Regions from separate parts of the Klebsiella sp. WP3-W18-ESBL-02 genome, predicted to be linked through region 2. Evidence: predicted binding sites of a transcription regulator. Region 2 holds the regulator's gene; each other region holds the start of a gene.
The links. Region 2 encodes LexA, which represses DNA repair genes until DNA is damaged. Its sites were predicted from a motif close to TNCTGTATGTACATACAGNA; they were not measured.

Region 1 (4,187 bases), on a different replicon from region 2:
GACCTGAAAATCAGGGAGCATTACACCGATACCGCGGGTTTCACCGATCATGTCTTTGCCCTGATGCATCTGCTGGGATTTGCGTTCTGTCCGCGAATCAGGGATCTCCATGACAAGAAGCTGTTTATCAAAGGGAAAGCAGACCAGTACCCGGCGCTTCAGTCACTGATATCAACGACCAGCCTGAACCTGAAAGAGATCGAAATTCACTGGCGTGAAGTGTTGCGTCTGGCAACCTCGATAAAGCAGGGAACAGTGACGGCATCCCTGATGCTGAAAAAGCTTGCCAGCTACTCAAAGCAAAATGGACTTGCCAAAGCACTGAGAGAAATTGGCCGTATTGAACGAACGCTGTTTATGATCGACTGGTTCCGCGATCCGGCACTTCGTCGGCGGGTCCAGGCGGGACTGAATAAAGGAGAAGCCCGTAACGCGCTGGCGCGCGCGGTATTCCTGCACCGTCTGGGTGAAATCAGGGATCGTAAACCGGAAAATCAGAGCTATCGCGCCAGTGGACTGACGCTGCTGACGGCAGCTATCTCGCTGTGGAATACCGTCTATATGGAAAGAGCGGTCGATGCCCTGAAGCGTAAAGGGGTGAAGATCAACGATCAATTGCTGTCGCATTTGTCCCCGCTAGGCTGGGAGCATATCAATCTGACAGGCGATTATATCTGGAAAAGCAACCGGATACCGGCTTCCGGTAAGTTTCGTCGGTTGAGACCCGCTAAAGTCGAAAGGTCAAAAAATAGCCTTAACGTACAATAATTTTCGATATCCAAACTGACCCCAAGTAAGGACGGTCGCGCCTGTGGTGGTTTTATCTCCGTGGAGCGCCTGGCCCCGGCCATAATTGTTAGTTCGATACCCCATGAGTCACGCCTCCGGGTATTGCCAGAAAGTCGGGGGCTTCAGCCATACCTTTGCGCGATAACAGCACTAATCTGTCCTGCGGGGTCGAGACAATTTCATCCCCGTTATCCAGTACGCTGCCCACCAGCGCGAGCCCTTTCTCGAAGTGTGTAGCTTTCTGGCCAGCGCTTGAAACAATCCGTGCAGATGAACCATCGGTATAAGTGACTGCATCACCCTCCACTGCGATTTTGACCATTTGACCGTTGCCTAGATCCATAACCCTGGCGCTATCAACAGCGGTTACGACACCACCTCGCGCAGTCAGGCTTCCCTCGACCGCAACACGCCAGATTGCTGTTACCGGGTGTTGGCGATCCCTTTCAGCGTTCTGCTCAATAATTTGTCGAGCATCCACATCCATTGCGGCCAGATCAGCGTCAGAGAAAGGGGATTTGTCAAAGTCGGCCAGCATTTGTTGAGTTGCTTCATTTGTAAACTGCTTCATCGTTATTACTCCTTATAAAATGTACGGATAAATTCCGAATTGTATACGAAGTAAGCACGAGTAAATTCTGAAAATGAACTGAGGAATCATATGGTTGCAATTTGTTATGTGCAGTTACCCACTTCTGGACAAGTGATAAGAAAAACCTGAAGAGTGATAGCGGAAAATAACTTTCGGAAAAGGAGGTGCGAAAATTCCTGGCTCCTGTCTATAATACTGTATGGATATACAGCACCACGAAGAGCAGAGCATTATGAAACTTATCCCAGTGACACAACAATCACCAGGCCAATTCCCGTTGTTCGTTGAGCCTGTCAGCGCAGGTTTCCCTTCAGTCGCTTCCGATTATGTTGATGAATTTATTGATCTAAATACTCACCTCATCAAACATCCATCTGCAACCTACTTCTTACGAGTAACAGGTTCATCGATGGTAGAGGCACGTATTCACGAAGGCGATCTGGTCATCGTGGATAGCTCACTTGAGGCGAAAGAGGGGGATATTGTGATTGCGACCGTTGATGGTGATTTCACCATTAAGCGGTTGCAGCTAAGCCCGGCTCCCGCGCTACTGCCAATGAATAGCCGGATGTCACCGATCTATCTGAAAGAAGGCGAAGAACTGGCCATTTTTGGCGTGGTGACCTTCATCGTGTACAAGGCCTTGTGATGTTCTGCCTGGTGGATTGCAACTCATTTTACGCCTCCTGCGAGAGAGTCTTTCGGCCCGATCTGGTGAACAAGCCAATTGTATGCCTTTCGAACAATGATGGCATGGTCGTGGCACGTTCAGCGGAAGCTAAAAAATTAGGTATCCAGAATGGTGACGTGTACTTCCAGAAGAAAGCATTCTTTGAAGCTAACGGTGTACATGTTTTCAGTTCTAACTATGCCTTGTACGCGGAGATCTCCCGTAGGGTGTGTGAGACATTATTTAAATTCTCCAGTAATACTGAGGTCTACAGTATTGATGAAGTTTTCCTTTCGTTTGAAGGAATGCAGAAAAATTATAATTTTGATGACTATGGAAGAGAAATAAAGAAAACCGTATTAAAGAGCACCCATATACCCGTGGGGGTGGGCATATCGACAACTAAAACTTTGGCAAAACTAGCAAATAAAGCTGCAAAAACATGGACTAAAACAGGCGGAGTGGTTGATCTCAGCAGTCCAGAAAGACAACGTAAATTATTGCCATATATTGACGTAAGCGATGTCTGGGGGGTGGGCCGGAGATATGCCACCAGACTGAACAGCATGGGCATCAGGACTGCTCTCGATCTGGCCAATGCGCCAACATCGCTTATCCGTAACACATTTGGAGTCGTACTGGAGCGAACGCAGCGCGAATTGAATGGCGAGTCCTGCATAGCCCTGGAAGAGGTGAGGAAGGTTAAGCAGCAGATCATCAGCTCGCGTTCATTCGGCCAGAAAATAGAGCACTACGAAGCAATGCACCAGGCGGTGTGTGAGTATGCCGAACGTGCAGGCGAGAAGCTGCGCGAAGAGAAGCAATACTGTCGCTGCATAACGGTTTTTATTGGCACAAGTTACTATTCGAAAACGGCCCCTTACAGTGGCCAGCAGACAGTCAAGCTGGAAAACCCCACCGCCGATACCCGGGAAATCATTGCGGCTGCGGTCGCAGGGCTCCGGCATATCTGGCAGGAGGGATACCGATACCATAAAGCCGGAGTGATGCTATCTGACTTTTATGATAGCGCCACCAGCCAGCTCGATTTGTTTGGTGAGAACCGACTCTTTGCCAATGGTGAAGCGTTGATGGGCGTGATGGATAGAATTAACCGGTCAGGTCGGGGGAAATTATGGTTTGCGGGCCAGGGCATCGACAAAGACTGGACGATGCGGCGGGAGTTATTGTCACCATCCTATCTCACTAACATTAATGAAATCCCTCGCGTCAGGATTGGCTAATCAGCAGTGAAAACTTCATTCGTCATCGATAAAATTCGTCTGTAAACAAAACGAACTTGATATACTCGGTTTCGCTTGTTATGAGTATGTATGTACATACAGTCCTCCGTGCAGCGGAGGGAGTTTAGAGCCCTTTTTCGGGGATAGAAATGAATATCTCAACAACTTTCCAGACGCTGGAGAGCGAGATCACACAACTTCGTGGAGTGCTGGGTTCCCGGCTTCCGCTCAAGGCGAGTGTCTGCGTCCTGCCAGCCGTTGCTGATGGCGAAGAAGATATGGCCATCGAACACATCATGCCTGAGCTGAAACAGGGACACGATGCTGTCCATGCTGCCTGCGCGGCATACGCTGACCTGCATATCAGGGATGGCTATTCGCAGAAGTCCGCTCGGCGCACTACCGGCGTATTATGGTACGACAATACAGATGCGGAATTCTCTCAGCTGGTTACCCGTTTGGTGACATCCATCAACCAGCATAAAGAGAGCATTCAACGCCACATCATCGAAAACTACGGTGGTGATCGCCGACCGGAATACATGCGCTTCAACGCGCTGCATAGCGCCTGCCCTGGTGTCATGACCCTGCATCTCTATCGGCAGCTGCGTATGTTTGATAATGCTAACGTCAATCTGGTCAGTTTCGGCTGGAGGCAAAAGACGCTTTTTAGCAGGGTTAACAAAATCGAGTTGCTCCAGAAGATGGGCAAGGACATCGAGGAAGATGAAGATAAATCAGTCAGACTCAACTCGTTGATTAAGGCTATTGCGCGTGTACCGGAAGAAAAGCTTCGCTTACGCCGTCCGGTTAAAGTGCATCCAGCTGCAAACATCGCGATGGCTGATCCTGAACACCCCGACCAGATACTGCGTCTTTCTGCCGCTTCATC
Region 2 (4,187 bases):
ATGCTCTGCCTGCGTCGAGGTTGAAGCCTGCCGCGCGCATGAGCACTGTCATCACGACCATACCATTCAGTTGAAGAAAAAGGCCCGCTAACCGAGCGATTAGCGGGGGGAGTACATCCGTGTACTCCGGGCAGGAGAAGCGCGTTACCAGCGGATATTGTGGCGTTTATCCCAGCTGTCGACCTCTTTTTCTGCCTGATCTTTCGCGTATCCGTAGCGTTCCTGAATTTTACCGACCAGCTGGTCGCGTTTGCCTTCGATCACCGTCATATCATCGTCGGTGAGTTTGCCCCATTGCTCTTTCACTTTACCTTTAACCTGTTTCCAGTTACCGCCGATTTCGTCTTTATTCATCGTCGAATCCTCGATCGTCAGTGAGTGAATAGCGAAAGAGACACGTTCTTTTTCGCTAAGCGTGAGGTTAATTGTAGTCAGTCATTCTGGGTTCATTTCACTATTCGGAATCTTTAACCATTTCTCAGGAAAACCAGCTATTGTTTCGCCAATGGCGACGCCAGATATACGCCAGCGACAGCCCGCGCAGCGCGAGGAATACAGCCAGCGCCAGCCACAGCCCGTGGTTGCCGAGCAGCGGCAGCGCCAGCAGCGTTAGCGCAAAGCCTAAGGCGGCCACCGCCATACTGTTTCGCATTTCAGCGCCGCGCGTTGCGCCGATAAACATCCCGTCCAGCAAATAGCACCACACGCCGATCGCCGGCAGCACAACCTGCCAGAGCACATAGCGATCGGCAAGCTGCTGCAGTTCAGGTAGCGACGTTAACAGCGCGACAATCTGTTGCCCCAGCAGCGCGTACACCAGCGCAAAGGCCAGCGCGACCACGCCCGCCTGACGGCATGCGGCGTGCCAGACCTCCAGCAGCTTGCTGCCATCGCGCGCCCCGAAAGCCTGCCCGGAATGGGCCTCCACCGCGTAGGCAAAGCCGTCCAGCGCATAGGCTGTAAACGTCAGCATGGTCATCAGCACCGCGTTTACCGCCACCACGTCGCCGCCGAGGCGCGCACCGAAAACGGTCACCGCACCAAAGCACAGCTGTAACAGCAGGGAACGCAGCATAATGTCGCGGTTCAGCGCCAGCAGACGGCGAATGTTGCCGCGCCAGGCGTTTTTCAGCATCAGCCAACTGATGCCCCGCATCACCAGCACCTTGCGGACCATCACCAGCCCGACCAGCAGCGTGGCGTATTCGGCAAGCGCCGTCGCCAGCGCCGCCCCCTGTACGCTCATGTGCAGCCCCATCACCAGCCATAGGTCGAGCACGATATTCAGGACATTGCCCACCACCAGTAAAACAACCGGCGCACGAGCGTACTGTACGCCCAGCAGCCAGCCCAGCAGCACAAGGTTAGCCAGCGCCGCGGGGGCGCTGAGCCAGCGGATGGTCAGAAAACGCCGCGCCTGCTCCAGCACCTCGCCGCTGCCGCCAACGATGGAGAGCGCCAGATTGATCAGCGGCGTTTTCAGCAGAATAATCAGCAGCCCGGCCCCCAGCGCCAGCATGAGCGGCTGCACCAGCGCGCGAGCCAGCGCCTGCGGATCCTTCGCACCAAACGCCTGTGCCGTCAGACCGGTCGTGCTCATGCGCAAAAACAGCAGCAGCATAAACAGGAAGCTGGTCGCGGTCGCGCCAATCGCCACCCCGCCCAGATAAACAGGGCTATCGAGATGACCAATCACGGCGGTGTCCACCAGCCCGAGCAACGGGACGGTAATGTTGGAGAAAATCATGGGTAGCGCAAGGCGCCACAGGGCCTTATCGGCGGAGGTAAGTAGCGGCATGAGTGTCGACCAGAAAGGAAAAAGACGGCGATACGGGGCGTATCGCCGTCATGAGAAAGCGGGTGTTACAGCCATTCGCCGTTGCGAATAACGCCAACGGCCAGTCCTTCGATCGAGAAATTCTGCTGGCGCAGATCGACCACGATAGGTTTAAATTCGCTGTTTTCCGGCAGCAGTTCGACGACGTTACCCTGTTTTTTCAGGCGTTTCACCGTCACTTCTTCATCAATGCGCGCGACCACAACCTGGCCGTTACGCACGTCCTGCGTTTTATGCACGGCAAGGAGGTCGCCGTCCATAATACCGATGTCTTTCATCGACATGCCGCTGACGCGAAGCAGGAAGTCGGCGCTGGGTTTAAACAGCGAGGGATCGACCTGATAATGACCTTCGATATGCTGCTGCGCCAGCAACGGCTCACCCGCCGCGACGCGGCCCACCAGCGGCAGGCCCTCTTCTTCTTCCACCAGCAGGCGGATACCGCGAGAAGCGCCGGATACAATCTCAATGACACCTTTACGCGCCAGCGCTTTCAGGTGCTCTTCAGCCGCGTTCGGGGAACGGAACCCCAAGCGCTGAGCAATTTCCGCACGCGTCGGCGGCATGCCCGTCTGGCTGATATGATCCCGGATGAGATCAAACACCTCTTGCTGCCTGGTCGTTAACGCTTTCATTCCGCCCCCTGGGTGTATATACAGTTATGCTGTGAGTATATACAGCTAGTGTCTATTTTGAAACCATAAAACGCACGAAATCAGGCAGTTTTCACAGCTTTAGTGGAAATGCGCCCACAGCAGCATGCCCCAAGTGATCAGCGCGACAAAAATCGCCAGCAGCACCGCCGCCGACCCCATGTCTTTTGCCCGTCCGGACAGTTCGTGATACTCCGAGCCAATGCGATCGACTACGGCTTCCAGCGCACTATTGAGAATTTCCACTATCATCACCAACAGGACGGAACCGATAAGCAGCACGCGGGTAATCGCATCGACATCCAACCAGCAGGCGATGATAATCGCCAGCACCGACGCGACGCCCTCCTGGCGGAATGCGGCTTCGTTGATCCACGCCGCGCGAAATCCTTTCCAGGAATAGCCCGCTGCTTTGATGATTCGGGTGAGCCCGGTGGTATTATTGGCCATCTCAAGAACCTTTTTTGTTATTACGTCAATGACAATGCGAGTTATGCAGCGGTAGAACAGAAATTCTGCTGACTTTCTGATATTCTTGCCGCGCATTTGCATGATTAACCAGAGGCTTTACATCGTTTATGTCCGGCTGGCCACGAATTTACTACAAATTACTGAATTTACCATTAAGCGTACTGGTAAAAAGCAAGTCTATTCCGGCAGAACCTGCCCAGGAACTGGGGCTCGATACGTCGCGCCCGATTATGTACGTCCTGCCTTATAACTCTAAGGCCGACTTGCTGACGCTGCGCGCCCAGTGCCTGGCGCATGATTTACCCGATCCGCTTGAACCGTTGGAAATCGACGGCACTCTGCTGCCGCGCTACGTGTTTATTCACGGCGGCCCGCGCGTGTTCACTTACTACACGCCAAAGGAAGAGTCGATCAAGCTGTTCCACGACTATCTCGATCTGCACCGCAGCAATCCGGACCTGGATGTGCAAATGGTGCCGGTTTCCGTGATGTTCGGGCGCTCTCCGGGCCGCGAAAAAGGCGAGGAAAATCCGCCGCTGCGTATGCTCAACGGCTTCCAGAAATTCTTCGCCGTCTCCTGGCTTGGTCGCGATAGCTTCGTGCGCTTCTCGCCGTCTGTGTCGCTGCGCCGCATGGCCGACGAACACGGCACCGATAAAATCATCGCCCAGAAGCTAGCACGCGTTGCCCGCATGCACTTTGCCCGTCAGCGCCTGGCTGCGGTTGGCCCGCGCCTGCCGGCACGTCACGACCTGTTCAAAAAGCTGCTGGCTTCGAAAGCCATTGCGAAAGCGGTCGAAGATGAAGCGCGCAGCAAAAAAATCTCCCATGAAAAAGCACAGCAGAATGCGATTGCGCTAATGGAAGAGATTGCGGCTAACTTCTCCTACGAGATGATTCGCCTGACTGACCGTATCCTCAGCTTCACCTGGAACCGTCTGTACCAGGGCATTAACGTCCATAACGCCGAGCGCGTACGCCAGCTGGCGCACGACGGCCATGAAATTGTCTATGTGCCCTGCCACCGTAGCCACATGGACTACCTGCTGCTCTCTTACGTGCTCTATCATCAGGGCCTGGTGCCGCCGCATATTGCCGCCGGTATCAACCTGAACTTCTGGCCAGCCGGTCCGATTTTCCGTCGTCTGGGCGCGTTCTTTATTCGCCGTACCTTTAAGGGTAACAAGCTTTACTCCACCGTGTTCCGTGAATACCTTGGCGAGCTG
Region 3 (4,187 bases), 110 kb from region 2:
ATGACATCAGGTCATTCATGACATCGTATTTTGCGGCGACAGAATGGAATACATGCGCCACCATGTCTTCTTTCTGAGATTTGGCGATTGTCTGAAAGCCAAAGTGCGTCGTTTCTTGTGAATCCTCAACCATCTCTATGCCTGCTTATCAAGAAAATGTTCATGGAGTGTAACAGATTGGGCGCAATTGCCCTACGATTCCACCCCGTTACGAAATCCGCTGCGCGGCCGGGTTAGCGGCGTTCTGCGGCTAACGAATTGTCATCATTGGAGTCCGTGTCGTCGCGCAGACGAAAATCATCGTCCTGCGCCGTAGCCTGCTCGACCAAATCCGGATTAATCTCGCGCTTCACCTCAACGCCAAGATGGCGGAAGGCTTCCGCCTGCGTGAGCAGATTGCCGCGCCCGGTAGTGAGTTTTTTCATCGCCTGGCGGTAGTTATCCTGCGCTTTATCGAGACTCTGGCCAATAGCCGACATGTCATCCACGAAGAGCCGCATTTTGTCATATAAGCGGCTGGCGCGTTCAGCAATATGTTGCGCATTGCGGCTCTGATGTTCATAGCGCCACAGGTTGGCAATCGTACGCAGCGCCACCAGCAGCGTGGTGGGGCTAACCAGCATAATGTTATTTTTCAGCGCCTCGCTGATAAGTTCGGGCTGGCGATCCAGGGCCAACAGAAACGCCGGCTCAACGGGGATAAACATCAGCACATAGTCCAGCGAACGCAGACCCGGCAGTTGCTGATAGTCTTTACGCCCCAGCAGGCGGATATGATTACGTACCGCCGCGATATGCTCCTGCAGCGCCGCTTCGCGGGTGTAGTCATCGTCGGCGTTAAAGTAGCGCTCGTAGGCCACCAGAGTCATTTTGGCATCCACCACCACGTCTTTACGGTGCGGCAGGCGGACGATCACGTCCGGCTGCATGCGTGAATGACTATCGGTCGCGATACTCACCTGGGTTTCGTATTCGTGCCCTTCGCGCAGGCCAGAGGCCTCCAGCACGCGGGTCAGCACCACCTCACCCCAGTTGCCCTGGGTTTTATTGTCGCCTTTCAGCGCCCGCGTCAGATTGACCGCTTCCTGCGCCATCTGCGCGTTCAACTGCTGAAGATTGCGAATTTCATGCGCCAGGGTATGACGCTCGCGCGCCTCCTGGCCGAAGCTTTCCTGCACCTGACGGCGAAAACCATCGAGCTGCTCGCGCAGCGGCGTGAGCAGGCCGTGCAGACTCTGCCGGTTCTGTTCATCCACGCGGCGGTTGCTTTGCTCGAAGATACGGTTGGCAAGGTTTTCAAACTGCTCGCTCAGTCGCTGCTCGCTGTTAAGCATCAGGCGATATTTTTCATCGCCGTGCTGGCGGGTGGTTTCCAGCAGCGTGGTCACCTCGCGCAGGTCGACCTCTAGCGACGAGTTGATTTCCCGCAGGTTGCGTAGCTCGTTATTCAGCAGCTCGCACTCTTCGCGCCAGTGGGCATTCTGGGCTATCTGCTGTTTCGCCGCGCTCAGTTCGCCGTAAATATCACGCTCTTCCGCCAGCCGTTCTGCCCGCTGCTGCGCCACGCGATAGCTCGCCGCCAGCCAGCCAATCACCATGCCCGCAAGCGCTACCAGCGCATAAATCACCACGGCAATATCCACAATGCCCCCTGCCTAAACCGGTTATCTGCAAAAAATAGAATTGTGCTGTATAAACGTCCAGTTTTAAAGCAGTTTCCTGCGAGCGTCCACGCAAAAAGAAAAAGGCCGAACGAGTCGGCCTTTTGTCGGGGGAAAACCAGAATTACAGCAGACGGCGCGCCGCTTCCACCACGATTTTCACCGCGTGGCTTTCGGTCTGCTTCATGGTCTCTGCATTCGGAATTTCCTGCTGGGTGCGGTTGACGATAACGCCCGCCACCATCCCGGCACGCAGACCCTGGCTTGAACACATGGTCAGCAGCGTAGCGGATTCCATTTCGTAGTTCATCACGCCCATTGACTGCCACTCTTCCATGGAGCCTTTGAAGTTTCTTACTACGCGGCCAGAGAAGGTGTCATAGCGCTCCTGGCCAGGATAGAAGGTATCAGAAGACGCCGTTACGCCCACGTGGGTGGTCACGCCAACGGCTTTTGCGGCTTCAACCAGCGCGGTAGTACAGGCGAAATCGGCAACCGCCGGGTATTCCATCGGCGCAAAGTGCAGGCTTGCACCGTCCAGACGGACCGATGCGGTGGTGACCAGAACGTCACCGACGTTGATATTTGGCTGGATAGCGCCCGTTGTACCGACACGCAGGAAGGTACGAATACCGAGCTGTGCCAGCTCTTCTACGGCGATAGAGGTTGATGGGCCACCGATACCGGTTGAGCACACGATAACCGGCTTGCCGTCGAGTTCAGCACGCCAGGAGGTAAATTCACGATGCGATGCCAGTTTGACCGGCTTTTCCATCAGCGCGGCGATCTTTTCCACACGCTCCGGGTCACCGGGGACGATAGCTAACGTCGCCCCTTGTAGGTCGTTTTTAGTGAGGCCGAGATGAAAAACATCAGACTTGGACATAAAGAACTCCTCTGTGGTTCAGTTTTGTCAGAAGAAGCAAAAATGTACTTTATAGAAGACCATGACTCTTTTTCGTGACTACCATCACTAAGAACTAAAATTATTACATTCAATTCCACTTAATTAGTGATTTACATCACATTAACAAGTTATTGTTAATTCCTGCTGCACAAAAATACGTCGCATTGAGGCACTGTTATTTGGCTATGCGTTTATTTAAAAGGGTACGGAGAATGCCATGACAACCAACAAACAACCTGGATTTGCCCCTGCTGCTTCACCTCATGCCTCAACAACCGTTCATACGCCCGGAGAGGCCATTACGGCGGGTGAAACCTCTATTCCGTCACAGGGCGATATGCTGCCAGCCTATCACGCGCGGCCAAAGCACAGCGATGCGCCGCTACCGGTAATCATCGTAGTGCAGGAGATTTTTGGCGTCCATGAACACATCCGCGATATCTGCCGCCGGCTGGCGCTGGAAGGGTATCTGGCCATCGCCCCGGAGCTCTATTTCCGCGAGGGCGATCCGAATGATTATGATGACATCCCCTCGCTGTTCAGCGGCCTGGTGACCAAAGTTCCCGATGCGCAGGTGCTGGCCGATCTCGACCACGTCGCCAGCTGGGCGGCCCGCAACGGCGGCGATGCCAACCGCCTGGCGATCACCGGCTTCTGCTGGGGCGGGCGCATTACGTGGCTGTACGCCGCGCACAACCCGCAGCTGAAAGCGGCCGTCGCCTGGTACGGTCGTCTGACGGGAGACAAAACGCTGAATAGCCCTAAACATCCGGTCGATATCGCCGTCGATCTCAATGCGCCGGTGCTAGGTCTGTACGGCGGTGAAGATACCGGTATTTCACTCGATTCGGTGGAAACCATGCGTCAGGCGCTGCGGGCAGCAAACGCCAAAGCGGAAATCGTGGTTTATCCAGATGCGGGCCATGCCTTCAACGCTGACTACCGCCCGAGCTATCACGAGGAGTCGGCGAAAGATGGCTGGCAGCGCATGCTGGCGTGGTTCGCACAGTACAACGGCAAGAAAGGCTAACATTTCAGTAAAAAGAAAACGGAGGCAACCGCCTCCGTTTTTTTATCCCTGACGCAAATTCTGCGCCGCCTTCACCATATTTGCCAACGCCGCTCGCGTTTCCGGCCAGCCGCGCGTCTTCAGGCCGCAGTCCGGGTTTACCCACAAGCGCTCCGCCGGAATACGCTGCGCCGCTTTCTTCAACAGCGCTTCAATCCACTCCACGCTCGGGACGTTCGGCGAGTGAATATCGTAGACACCCGGCCCGATCTCGTTTGGATAATCGAACGCCTCAAACGACTCCAGCAGCTCCATGTCGGAACGCGAGGTTTCGATAGTAATCACATCAGCATCAAGCGCGGCAATGGAATCCATAATGTCGTTGAACTCGCAGTAACACATATGGGTGTGGATCTGGGTTTCATCCTTCGCCACTGCGGCGTTGATACGGAAGGCCTCCACGCCCCACGCCAGATAGGCAGCCCAATCACTGCGACGCAGCGGCAGCCCTTCACGCAGCGCCGGTTCATCAATCTGGATAATACCAATCCCCGCCGCCTCGAGATCTGCCACTTCGTCGCGCAGCGCCAGCGCAATTTGTTTGGCGATG

Region 1: umuD (translesion error-prone DNA polymerase V autoproteolytic subunit) is a predicted target of LexA. The motif match lies at 1,575-1,594, and genes of this name have one in related genera.
Region 3: rmuC (DNA recombination protein RmuC) is a predicted target of LexA. The motif match lies at 1,687-1,706, and genes of this name have one in related genera.

Annotation. Positions count from the first base shown of each region.
Region 1 is NZ_AP021973.1:37,665-41,851, forward strand. Features, by position in the region: gene H7R56_RS24980 (Tn3 family transposase) at 1-768, shown strand, start outside; gene H7R56_RS24985 (hypothetical protein) at 857-1,360, opposite strand; gene umuD (translesion error-prone DNA polymerase V autoproteolytic subunit) at 1,614-2,030, shown strand; gene umuC (translesion error-prone DNA polymerase V subunit UmuC) at 2,030-3,295, shown strand; gene H7R56_RS25000 (DNA replication terminus site-binding protein) at 3,445-4,187, shown strand, end outside.
Region 2 is NZ_AP021972.1:4,762,177-4,766,363, forward strand. Features, by position in the region: gene zur (zinc uptake transcriptional repressor Zur) at 1-91, shown strand, start outside; gene H7R56_RS22860 (CsbD family protein) at 145-354, opposite strand; gene dinF (MATE family efflux transporter DinF) at 479-1,798, opposite strand; gene lexA (transcriptional repressor LexA) at 1,864-2,472, opposite strand; gene H7R56_RS22875 (diacylglycerol kinase) at 2,572-2,940, opposite strand; gene plsB (glycerol-3-phosphate 1-O-acyltransferase PlsB) at 3,069-4,187, shown strand, end outside.
Region 3 is NZ_AP021972.1:4,873,883-4,878,069, forward strand. Features, by position in the region: gene ubiE (bifunctional demethylmenaquinone methyltransferase/2-methoxy-6-polyprenyl-1,4-benzoquinol methylase UbiE) at 1-133, opposite strand, end outside; gene rmuC (DNA recombination protein RmuC) at 234-1,598, opposite strand; gene udp (uridine phosphorylase) at 1,786-2,547, opposite strand; gene H7R56_RS23365 (dienelactone hydrolase family protein) at 2,786-3,598, shown strand; gene metE (5-methyltetrahydropteroyltriglutamate--homocysteine S-methyltransferase) at 3,641-4,187, opposite strand, start outside.